2 regions of the Bacillus kalamii genome follow, and region 1 is predicted to be linked to the other one. Evidence: riboswitches for the same ligand, from Rfam matches in the RefSeq annotation. Region 1 holds a riboswitch; the other holds the start of a gene.
What was found. A riboswitch is a leader RNA that binds a small molecule or an ion and turns the genes downstream of it on or off. The one in region 1 is predicted to bind lysine.

Region 1 (6,189 bases):
CCACCTCATATGGCATAATCGAGATAAAAGGCTGGAACCGCTATGGGGGCTGGCGCATCGGTATACGCGATATCAACAATACTTATCATTACTATGCCCACCTCAGCGGTTTTTCAAAAGGGCTGAAAATTGGGCAAACGGTTGAGCCAGGTATGATAATCGGCAGTGTCGGCAGCACTGGATATGGACCTCCGGGAACCGCAGGTAAGTTCCCTCCGCATCTCCATTTCGGCATGTATAAGGATAATGGGCGAATCGAGTGGAGTTTCGACCCTTATTATCATCTTACAGTTTGGGAAAGGCAAGAAAAATTGCGCAAACGTTAAAGAGGCCAACAATATGTTGGCCTCTTCTGTCCATTGTCAAAAGGAGGAGTGTTTCTTTTTTTTCCCTTGTACAACTGAATTGGAAATGCTGGCCACAAGGCCTCCCCAAATGACAACAATTCCTATTAACATCATCACAATCGCACTTGTGCTCATTATTTCGCCATCTCCTCGTACTTGGATTCCTCAGTAGAGGTACTTAACTCATTGGACTTCCATTTGAAAGTCATCATAATAAATCCGATCACCAAAGCAAAGAGAGCTACTCCCCAACCGGCATACATTAAAAATCCGGTTGGATAATCACTGTAATTATGTTTAATATTATCAATAATATTTTGAATCATCATATATCCAAGCACAATCGGTGTAATGATGGTTAGTGAAAATCTCCACCAGGCTCCAATCTTGATATCCGAAATAGCATCCGCATGCTTTTGAAGATTCTTAAGCTCGCGGAATACCCAAGCAATAAGGATAATTTCAACAAGCGCCGCCACTGAGATACCAAATTGGTTAGTGAAGTAATCAGCGGAATCTAAAAACTGCAGGCCGCTTTTCGTCGTATAAATAATTGAAATAAGAGCGGCAAGCCCGCCTCCCACTAATACTGCCTTTGCCCGGGAAACATTGAATTTATCCTGGATGCCAGCAACAAACGTTTCTACAATCGAAATCAATGATGTCAATCCGGCCAACACCAAGCAGCCGAAAAAAGCAAATCCAAAGAATCCGTTCAAAGCAGGGAAAGAAGAAATGATTTTCGGGAAAACGATAAATGCCAAGCCGATTCCACTGCTCACCACTTCATTGACAGGTACGCCTTGTTGATTAGCCATAAATCCAAGAGCGGCAAATACACCGAAACCTGCCAACAGCTCAAAACCTGAATTGGCAAAACCCGTGATAAACGCACTGTTCGTCAAATCTGTCTTCTTCGGCAAATAACTTGAATACGTAACCATAATGGCAAAACCTATAGATAAAGAGAAGAAAATCTGACCGTACGCTGCCATCCAGACTTTCGCACTCATAATTTTGCTCCAGTCAGGCTTAAATAACGCTTCCAGCCCGTCCATTGCACCATCCAGAGTGAGAGAGCGGACAACAATGATAATGAATAATACAACCAGTGTTGGGATCATGATCTTATTGGCTTTCTCAATCCCCTTTTTAACGCCTTTGACGAGTACCCCCAGAGTAACAATCCAAACAAGCAGCAACGGAAAGAAAACGCCTGGGACGATTCCGCCTAAATCACCAGCTGTAGCTGACTTATGCAAGTAATCATTCATAAAGAAGTTCTCAGGGTTTGCCCCCCACTTTTCCCCGAAAGAAAAATAAGCAAATGAACCCGCCCAGGCAATGATTACCGAATAATACGTGGCGATTACAAAAGCAATAGCAATTTGCCACCATCCAAGCCATTCGGTTTTCTTTCTTAATCTTCCAAAGGTCAGAGCTGCCGACCCCCGATATTTGTGGCCGAGTGTAAATTCAAGAATCAAAATCGGAATTCCGGCTGTCAAAAGAGCAATTAGATACGGCAAAAAAAATGCGCCGCCTCCGTTTTCATAAGCTACTGCCGGAAAACGCCATATATTTCCCAGGCCGATTGCCGAGCCGATTGCTGCCATAATAAAGCCTGATTTCGAACCAAATGATTGGCGATTCTCCATATAAGAATCTCCTCCTTAAAAACGATTAAATTTTCTAATTATTTTGATTAATTAAATTATAGTGATTTTTCTCTTTCCTGTCAAAATAATGGGCACATTTCTACTAGATTGCCATTCTCTATCTAATAATCAATAGATAGGACAGGCTAGCCTATGAGCCGATGTTGACTTATTGCAAAGAAAAGCGGAAAGCGCCCGTTTATCCCCGACAAGCATAAGGCGAGTAACTGGCAATGCCTTAAGACCTCGATGGGTTGGCGCTTGCGACAAAAAAGGATCCGCCATCGCGGATCCTTCCCTATCTATCTGATTATTTTACTGTTTCCCTTATCTTTATTCCAGCTGGACGCCGAGAAGCAATAAATAAGAAAATAAAAAGGAGAAGAGCAACAGCCACTAAAGATAGCCATACTTGATTTGTAAATCCAAGTATTAAAAATCCAATTCCTGACACACAGGCTGATACTATTGCATATGGCAGCTGAGTCATTACATGGTCCATATGGTCGCAGCCTGCCCCTGTAGAAGAAAGGATAGTTGTATCCGAGATCGGCGAACAATGGTCACCGAACACAGCCCCCGCTAGAACAGCCGCCAGGGATGGCAGCAGCATAGTAGAATCCATCGTTGCCACGATATCTCCCGCCAAAGGCAATAGGATACCGAACGAACCCCATGATGTACCTGTAGACAAAGCCATTACACCTGCAATGATAAACAAAATGAAAGGAATCATCGATGAGCTGACATTTGCTTCCTCGACTAAACTTGCAAGATACGAACCGGTTTGCAATGCACCGACCAAATCGACAATCACCCAAGCAAATACGAGAATGTATACAGCGGGCAGCATCGATTGTATGCCCTCCATGATGCCTGTCCACAATGATTTAGGCAGCAACGCTTTTTTCATATAAACCTGGCGTAAAAATAATCCTAGCGTCACAACTAAACCAAATAATCCTCCGTATAATAATGATGTCGGCACATCTGTATTCTCAAACATTTGCAAAATCGTTGCATTGCCTCCCACAGACTGATTGCCCGTCCACAGCATAGCAGATACAGTTCCCGCAACCAACGCCGCTATAGGGACCAGCAGATCATAAACGGAGCCCTTTGAGCTAGTCGGAAGGCCACTCTTCAATTCACCTGGCGCCTTCTTGTCAGGATTCATGACCACCCCAGTTCGCTGTGCTCGTTCCTCATGTATTTTCATGCTACCCAAGTTGATATTCTTCCAAGATGTTATAAAAACAAGAAGAAGTGAAGCCCAAACATAAAAATTCATCGGAATCATTTGAATGAACGCGGAAAACCCGCTCATATCAAGGGAGTTTGCTGCCAAAATCGGGGCCATTATCGCGATGATATAAGCGCCCCAACTGGATACTGGAGAAATGACGCATACAGGAGCTGCCGTAGAATCGATGATATAAGCCAACTTAGCCCGGGATACTCGATTTCGATCTGTTAATGGGCGGGAAATTTGCCCTACCGCCAAGCTATTGAAATAATCATCGATAAAAATAATGATTCCAAGAATACCCGCTGTCAATTGTGCGCCTGTTCTCGTTTTAACCCTCTTTAACGCCCATTCTCCAAATGCCCTGCTACCGCCTGAAATGGTGACAAATGCTGTAATGATCCCCAATATCAGCAAAAATAACAGGATGTATACTTTACCAGTATTAATCGATCCATCACTGATGAACAAAGAAATCAATGTACTCCACAGTTTGGATAAAGCAGATAATGGGTTGAAGTCTGCCAGCAGCAATGCCGCCGAAATACTTCCCAACGCTAAAGATAATAAGACTCTCTTCGTCGCCAGAACCATTATGATAGCTATAACCGGCGGAATTAATGCGTAAATTGTATTTTCCATCTGAAACCTCTCCTTTACCGTTTCAAAAGGGCGAGAAAACCATGAACTCCTTCACGAAAACAAAAAGAGTAATGAAAGGATAGAAAACAACCCTTCATTACTCTTGTAATGTATGTTATCGTCCATCGCTCTGTAGCTCCCCATTGAAGATTTCCTTCAATGACAGTGCTGTCCTTATTCAGAACAGCCCCAGCCATACCCTATTGACAATAGTTGTATAACTTCGGCAAATCTTCCTTTCAGATATGGTCATCGTTGTCATCCTCACATATCTTACTGATCAGCTTTGCATCCTCTACCCCATGCGGTGATAGTTAATTATTCTTTTTATTTTTATAATATAACAATTTATGAGCGGACTTTCAATTAAAATAACATATTATTAAATGATTACCATATAAATAATTATTTTTTGATAAAATTTTTATCACAATCCACTATAACCAAATCCATTTTCTTCAGAAGGTCGATTTCATATGGTTCTCCGACAGGATGATGATTTTCCTCAATAATGCGAACGACAGGCCGATCGCTAATTCCCGTATTCTGCTTACAGACAACGCCTACTCTCCCATCATTCAACACTACGGTCAATCCGACTGGATAAATGGCAACAGCCCTTCTGAATGCTTCTACAATTTCCTGGTCGAACATCGTACCTGAGCCTGAATACAGTATTTCCAGCCCTTCATGCGGAAGCATCGCTTTCCGATAAACCCGGTTCGATGTAACGGCATCAAATACATCTGCCACAGCAATAATTTTCCCGTAGTCGTGTATATCTGTTCCCATCAATCCGCGGGGATAACCGGACCCATTCAAGCGTTCATGGTGCTGGAATGCGCAATGGGCCACTAAAAGGGAGACTGTACCTGCTTCCTTCAACATTTGAAAACCATGCTCTGCATGCTTTTTAATTTCTTCATATTCATCCTCCGTCAACCTACCAGGCTTCAATAAAATATCAGCGGGGATCTTTGTTTTCCCTACATCATGGAGAATGGCCCCTAATCCCAACGTTTCCAGCTGCTTTTGGTTCAATTTCAATTGAAGGCCAATTGCCAATGAGTAGAGTGTCACATTGAAGGAATGAATAAAAATATAACTGTCATGAATATACATATCTGATAAAATGGTCAGTAAATTGGTGTTTTGTTTGATTTCGGTCAATACATTGCTGATGATTGCATTTAATTTTTTCGCCGCTTTTTCAATCACAAAGGAACTGTTTAAGTTTGTATTCTGAGCGCCAACCTCCTGAAAAACCTTCTCAATCGTTCTAATCGATTCGGAGCGGACTTTATCAGAAACCGTATTTCTCGGCTGGATGCCTGCTGTCAAGTTGTCATCTATGTATACAAAGGGTATGCCCAATTCTTTTAGCCTTATAATCATACGCTCTGTTAATACAACACCCTCTTGCAGAAGAGCATGCCTACTGTCATTATAGATTGTTTTCCCTAAAACCTGACCCGATTTCACATATTCTGTAGATATTAATCGCATGGTTATCTCCTGTGTTATGATGGTGTTAATTTTATTTAAGGTTCTGAACTGCTAAGCGGAGGTTAATAGATAAAAAGTATTCTCAATTATGCATGTTTACTTATTGTTGAAATAATAAAAATATTATACAAAAAATATTAATAAAATACGAATATAAATTCATTTTACTACTGTTTAATCCGGATTTCATCATGCATCTTTCACTAGCAAACTGACTTTTCGTTTTCCTTCCACAATCACACCTGAAGGTTTCTTTTTGTGCACGATAAAAAACCGCCTCAAACGGCGGCTGGAGTTACATATATAATAAAGCTTCTTTGCCGGCCATTCCTTTACCTATACCAAGGCTTTCGGCACCGAACGTGACGGATTCCAACGGAGCATCAAGCAGCTGTTCAATTGTTTTGACGCCGACTGCCCTTCCAGCCACAATCCCTCTGTCTTTTAATTGATCATTCAATAAGCCGACATCTAGAGCGCCGCACATGATATATCCTTTATCCGAAGCAACCATCAGCAAGTTGGTTTTAGGCAGTTGAACAGAAATTGCGGTAAATTGCCGGCCTGCTATATGAATAGGCTTTAATTCGACCATCTTCATCCTCCCTTTCCTTACAACAATTACTCTATGCCTGTGAGGATGAATCTGTGTTTGGCCCCATTTCTATTCTTCCGGATGATATGCAGAAGACAATTTAAAAGCAAGCAAATCCCTCAAAAATTCCGGTAAAAAATACGTTTTATGCTGATTCCGTTTTATGCTTGGAAAGAAGAATCCGAACGTAAACAT
Region 2 (6,189 bases), 1.8 Mb from region 1:
AACTGCGCACGGTACCGGAAATTTTGGCTGAATTCGCAATGACATTAGATGCTTTCCCGCTTTCAAATGAACCGACCGTTACCACCGCTGGCTGTAATGGGTCGATTCGTCGGCTGACAATTTGCTGCAAGTTTAAAACAAGTTGACAACCAATAACAAGGGAATCAACTGTTTGGTGCGGCTGTGAGCCATGCCCACCGAAGCCTGATATTTCAATATGAAAGCCGTCTATGGCAGCCATCATAGTACCTGCGCGGATCCCTATAGTCCCAAAAGGTTCGAACGAAAAAACATGCGCTCCAAAAATGGAATCGACTCCTTCCAGGCATCCATCAGCGATCATTGCTTGAGCTCCTCCAGGGCTAACTTCCTCAGCAAATTGATGGATAAAAACGATATCTCCCACAAGTCTATCTTTCACTTCACTCAATACCTTGGCGGTCCCTAATAATGCGGCGGTATGTATATCATGGCCGCACGCATGCATGACACCTGGTACGCGGGATTTATAGGATACAGTTTTTTCATCCTGGATTGGCAAAGCATCAAAATCGGCACGGAATGCGATCGTTTTTCCAGGTTTTCCTCCTCTTAGTTTTCCAACTACACCTCTTCCCCCAATTCCAGTTTCAACTTCAATTCCTAGATTCATTAAATAATCAGCAATTTTTTTAGGTGTATGGACTTCCTGGTAGGATAATTCTGGATACATATGAAGGTCTCTGCGGATTTCAACTAATTCAGGATAGATTTCATTTAATCGTTCAAACATTTTTTCCAACATGCAAGCCACACTCCCTTGTATTTTTACAGACTGGCATTTGTCTGTTTCACATATGCGGGGGTTTCATTTTTATTCGGTTTGGCGAAGAATAAAAACAATAACCCTGTAACTAATAGCATACCAACCGCTAATTCAACTGAATGATTAAACCCAAGGCGAACATCCGAACCTCCTGCTTGTACGACAAATCCTGTAATGATTGGGCTAATTATGCCAGCCGTATTGGCAATTCCTATTAGCACACCAGACAGCAATCCCTTTTTTTCAGGCAACAGATGATTCACTATTTGTGGAGCCAGAGGAAACATAATATTTGTGAAAAGTCCGGCGAGTGAAAGCATAATTAGAGCTGGAATAGTAGACCGAATGAATACGAGAGAATAAAAACAAAGCGCACCGAGAACCAATGTACCTCCAGCGACAAAGACACGCGATTTCATTATGCTCTGTGTCTTTTTGTAGATATAATCAGAACAAGAAGAAAGTAGGATCGTGCCAATTGTGATGGGGAAACCAACAATTGCATAGTATAGACCCATCTGTTTAGGAGTTAAGTGGATTATTTTAGTCAAATAGGTTGGTTCCCATACAAGTGACCACGCCAGCACCCAAAAAGTGGAAAAGAAAGCCAAACAAGTGAAGATGAATGTCCTCGATAGTAAAGCTGGATAAATATCGGCCCATTTTGTTTTCCGTTCTTTTATTGCGGTATTATGCTTGTTTACTTTGTTCAACGGGTGGTCTTTACCGATCCATATCCACAGAATGACCCAAATAATACTCAGAGTTCCTAAGAACCCGAATCCCATTCTCCAGCCGACGCTTCCTATTATAAATATAATGAATGGCGTTAACAGTTTTGCTGCCAAGCTGCCGCTATTTGTAATGGAAATGGCCAACCCTCTGCGTTCCGGAGGAAACCATTTCGTCAAATGGCTGACAGATGTAGCCAAATACGGGCCCTCAAATGCACCCAGGATAACACGAGTAAGGATAAGGATCGGCAAACCATAAACAGCAAAAGCCCCTAGTTGTGAAAAAGACCATGCAAATCCCATAATGATTAATATTTTCTTCGTCCCTATTCGATCCGACAAGGAAGCTCCCAAAATACCGCCTATAGAAAATAACCAGTAGAAGCTGCTTCCGACCATACCCCATTGGGAATAATTGAGGTGCAAATCATTCATAATCGGAATAGCTGCAAACCCAATAATTGCCTTATCCAGATAATTAATCATATACATAAAAAATAGAAAAACAACCATAACCCAGCGCATACCCTTCTCCTCCAATCGTTCAGAAAACTTTTGTTGTTTTTCGCTAAAAGTATTCATCTTTTTTCTGTTTTATTTTTTTATAGATTATATAAACTTTCAATAATTGTCAATTTATTTTAAATATTTTAATTTTTGTTTAAGTCGTTTAAGTCATTGGTTTTTATACGCTAATTAAATTAGATTGAATTCAGTAAATGATTGCGGAAAAGGCAGGATCTCAACCATGTTAGAGGAACCAGACACTTAAGTGATTACTGCTCGCCAAGAAAAAACATAGTATTTTAAATATCGCAAATACCTGCTATACGAAAAATAGCCAGAAATCTTAAAAAGCAGATTTCTGGCTATCAAACAAAAGCAATTCACTTGTAGGGATTCATTCATTTGTTACTAGTAATCCCTTAAAACACTGCGCTAGTCTTCATTAAAAATCGGCGGACTTTTCTTAAATCCTCTTGTCGTAATCAACGCATAGACAAGCCCTATTGCCAGCCAGGCAAAACCGATGGCCAGTGTGAGACCTGAAAGATTGATAAAAAGATAGAAACAGATCAAGAAGCCCATGGACGGAATGAGAAAATAACGGAACCATTTTTTTTCTTTCTTTCGGAAATAGTAATAGACAATGACTGATACATTCACAAACATAAAACCGATCAATGCCCCGAAATTCATTAATTCAGCGACAAAATCAACAGGCAGTACAATGGCGCCAATCACCGTTAGCGTTCCCATTAAAAGAATGTTATAAACTGGTGTTTTGTACTTGGGATGCAGATAGGTGAAAAATTTTCTAGGAATAACATCATCACGTCCCATTGTGAACATTAATCGCGCTGCACTTCCTTGCCCTGTAATACCGGCTGTGACGGTCGAAACAATGATGGCCACTGTATAAAGCATTGCCATCATAACGCCGCCCGCCGCCTTTGCCACGTCAAACAAAGCAGTATCTGCTGAACTGAAGCTATGCACATCCGGCCACACCAGTTGCGAGACATACGCTTGGCCGATAAATAAAACTCCGCCGATTAAACATGCTAGCATACCAGCTTTCCACATATCATCTTTTGGATTAACTGCTTCTTCCGATAAAGTCGTAATCGAGTCGAATCCTAAAAAAGAGAAACTCGCCATGGCCGCACCTGATATGATGGCAGACATAGCAAATGTATCATTGTTAAAAAAAGGCGTTATCGATATTAATGCCCCCGCTCCATCGTTGCCAGTGATTGCTTTGATGCAGAAAATGACAAATACTACGACCACAATTCCCATAAACAGAACAAGAATTTGATTTGTTTTTGCCGCTACCTGGATGCCGATGATGTTTACTGTTGTTATAATCGATGCAATAATCAATACCCATACCCAATATGGAACAGATGGAACAAGTGCATTGGCATATGATGCCCCGACCATAAATACGATGAGCGGAACCAATACATAGTCCATGAACATGGCCCACCCGGCGAAAAAACCTAGGTGGGGATTGATCGCCCTCTGTGTATAGGTGTAGGTGGAACCAGAAACAGGAAATGCTGCTGCCATCCGCCCATAGCTATATGCTGAGAACATCATCGCAATCATAGCGATCAAATAGGCCAACGGCAGCATTCCGCCTGTCGATTCTGAAGCGAATCCATAAATATAGGCTGGTGCGATCGGAGTCATGAAAGCAATGCCATAAATAACAAGGTCCTTTAAGGTCAATACCCTTTTCAATTGCGAATCTGTATTAACATGTCTGTTGTCTGATTGAATTGGTTTCATGCCAACAACCTTCTTTACGCTTGTGCGAATGCACGATTATTTATTTCATCAGTAATCATTCCGATGACTTCACTTGTACTCATCACTTGGCAATAGATCTGGTTCATAATCATGATTTCGGCATCATGCAGCTGCTGGGTAGCGGCAGCACAGGCATCCTCCACCAAAATGACTTCAAAACCGGCATCTGCCAAGCTTCGGACAGTAGAAGCGACACATTGGTCCGTTACCACTCCCGTGCAGACAACCGTTTCAATCCCCATATTGCGGAGCAAAAATTCATAATTTGTACCGCTCAGCACACTGTCTGTTGTTTTATTGACGACAATTTCATCTCCCAGCGGCTTTAATTCATCCACCATTTCCGCACCTGAGTCGCCGATTGGCAATAAAATATTATTCCAGCCCGGACGGCGCTGAACCGGTGAACGGTCTCTGCCATCTTTCCGATGGCAGGCAATGCGGCCGAAAGTTACCTCCAATTCATGATTCCTGAAAAAATCCAGCAGTTTTTTATTATTAGGAACCGCTAGCGCATCAATACGATCAAAGAAATACTCCCATCGGGCAAACATCCCTTTTTCCCTTGCCATTTGAGCATCCAAGCCATCCCTGCTGATGAATTGGTTTTGCATATCCACAATCAATAAAGCTGTTTTGGACGGATCTAGCTGAATCTTGCTCTTTCCCGTCGGAATAAAATCGTAGTATAGCGTTTGTTGTTTTTCCATTATAATATCCCCTTTGTCATAAAGTGTTTCAGCAACAAAAAAGAGACCCATAGGCGATAACAGGTCTCTTAATGGCAATTGAATAAAGGCACCTATACCAGGTAAACTACCGGAAGCATGCCGAATAATCCATAACCCCTCGACTTTTATCACGTTATGAAATAGCGCAACTTAATAAATCAACCGATTTATTAAGACAGTCCTGCAATTGTTCATTGCAGTCCCAGCATGTGGCGTTGAGAACTCGACACATGCTTCGGCGACACACCCTTCTGCTTACCATCAACGTTTTCCCTAACTCCGCTAAGCACTATTGAATGTCGCAACCTCTACCTCACAAGAAAAAGTGAGGTCTATTAAATTGTTAGAATTATTATATAATTAAAACACTTAGAAGTCAATTTACTATTTTATAGTTAATACTCATCCATACCCTACATTTTTTAGGTGAGTGATGAGTAAGCCTTAAAACAGCTTACTCAACAAGATTTTCTTTTCATATCATAGAAAGCTCACCTTAAGCCCCGTTAACCAATTTCAATTAGTCCGATTGAGTGGTTTCTCCCCTATATATCAACTAGTATTTCATCTATTGATTATGCTATTATTATATCGATTAATAATTTTAGATATATCTATTTTTCAAAAACGTAATACATAAGGAGGAAATCGCTTGAAAAGAGATCCAAAAAAGAAAGGCTCTAGAAGCCGAAGAAAAGGTAAGATCCAGATCGCCATCCTTCATTTGTTGAGCCAGGAGCAAATGCATGGCTATCAGATTATTAAAAAATTGGAAGAAAAATCGGATGGCTACTATTCGCCGAGCGCCGGAACGGTATACCCTGCTCTCCAGGAGCTTAATGAAAAAGGATTTGTAGATATTCAAGAGATTGAAGCAAAAAAGGAATATTTCATAAATCAGGATGGCGTTACCTTTTTGCAGGAATGCGGAAAAGACAGCGAAGAGTTTTGGATACATTGGAAAGGGAGGATTATTTGGAAGCAAACAAATGAATGCCAGTTAATCCAAGAGGAACTATCTTCCTGGGAGAAAGAAATGAAAGCTGCGGAAAGGTATGTAGCCTCCAATCTTCAGGATGCCGGCCAATTAATGGATATTATTTCGGAAGCTAAAGAGAAACTGGCACGTTGGAATCGTATGCATCATTAAATTTTTTACGCTACGGCTGGGGGAAGAAACATGCAATCGGCAAAACAATTAGTGAAATATGTAAAGCCATATACTATTTTGGCTATTATGGGACCGCTCTTAATGGTAGTAGAGGTGGTAATGGATTTGATCCAGCCTACTATCATGCAGCATATCATCGACACAGGAATTGCCGGCCAAAATCACGCATATGTCATCAAAATGGGATTACTAATGATTTTGAGCGCCATCATTGGCTTGCTCGGCGGAGCTGGGTGCTCCATCTACAGCTCAAGGGCCGCCATCCACTTCGCAAGCGATATTAGAAAAGATGTTTTTGAAATCATTACACAGTTTTCAAACAGGAATAAGGATTCATTCGGAACTGGAAAGCTAATTACGATTATGACTAATGATGTTGAAACGCTGCAAAGGGCTTTAATGATGACATTAAAAGTATTTGTCAGAGGT

Region 2: linked by a shared signal. The riboswitch ahead of ABC357_RS09960 (cysteine hydrolase family protein) and the one ahead of ABC357_RS01085 (Na+/H+ antiporter NhaC family protein) in region 1 are both predicted to bind lysine.

What each region holds. Positions count from the first base shown of each region.
Region 1 covers NZ_JBDFMI010000001.1:207,732-213,920, reverse strand. The annotation lists gene ABC357_RS01100 (M23 family metallopeptidase) at 1-326, shown strand, start outside; gene ABC357_RS01095 (methionine/alanine import family NSS transporter small subunit) at 363-482, opposite strand; gene ABC357_RS01090 (sodium-dependent transporter) at 482-2,005, opposite strand; gene ABC357_RS01085 (Na+/H+ antiporter NhaC family protein) at 2,316-3,893, opposite strand; lysine riboswitch at 4,019-4,199, opposite strand; gene ABC357_RS01080 (HD-GYP domain-containing protein) at 4,299-5,399, opposite strand; gene ABC357_RS01075 (YunC family protein) at 5,695-5,994, opposite strand; gene ABC357_RS01070 (bifunctional metallophosphatase/5'-nucleotidase) at 6,064-6,189, opposite strand, start outside.
Region 2 covers NZ_JBDFMI010000001.1:1,981,298-1,987,486, forward strand. The annotation lists gene ABC357_RS09945 (M20 metallopeptidase family protein) at 1-784, opposite strand, end outside; gene ABC357_RS09950 (MFS transporter) at 808-2,064, opposite strand; gene ABC357_RS09955 (APC family permease) at 2,479-3,837, opposite strand; gene ABC357_RS09960 (cysteine hydrolase family protein) at 3,852-4,568, opposite strand; lysine riboswitch at 4,723-4,908, opposite strand; gene ABC357_RS09965 (PadR family transcriptional regulator) at 5,242-5,739, shown strand; gene ABC357_RS09970 (ABC transporter ATP-binding protein) at 5,770-6,189, shown strand, end outside.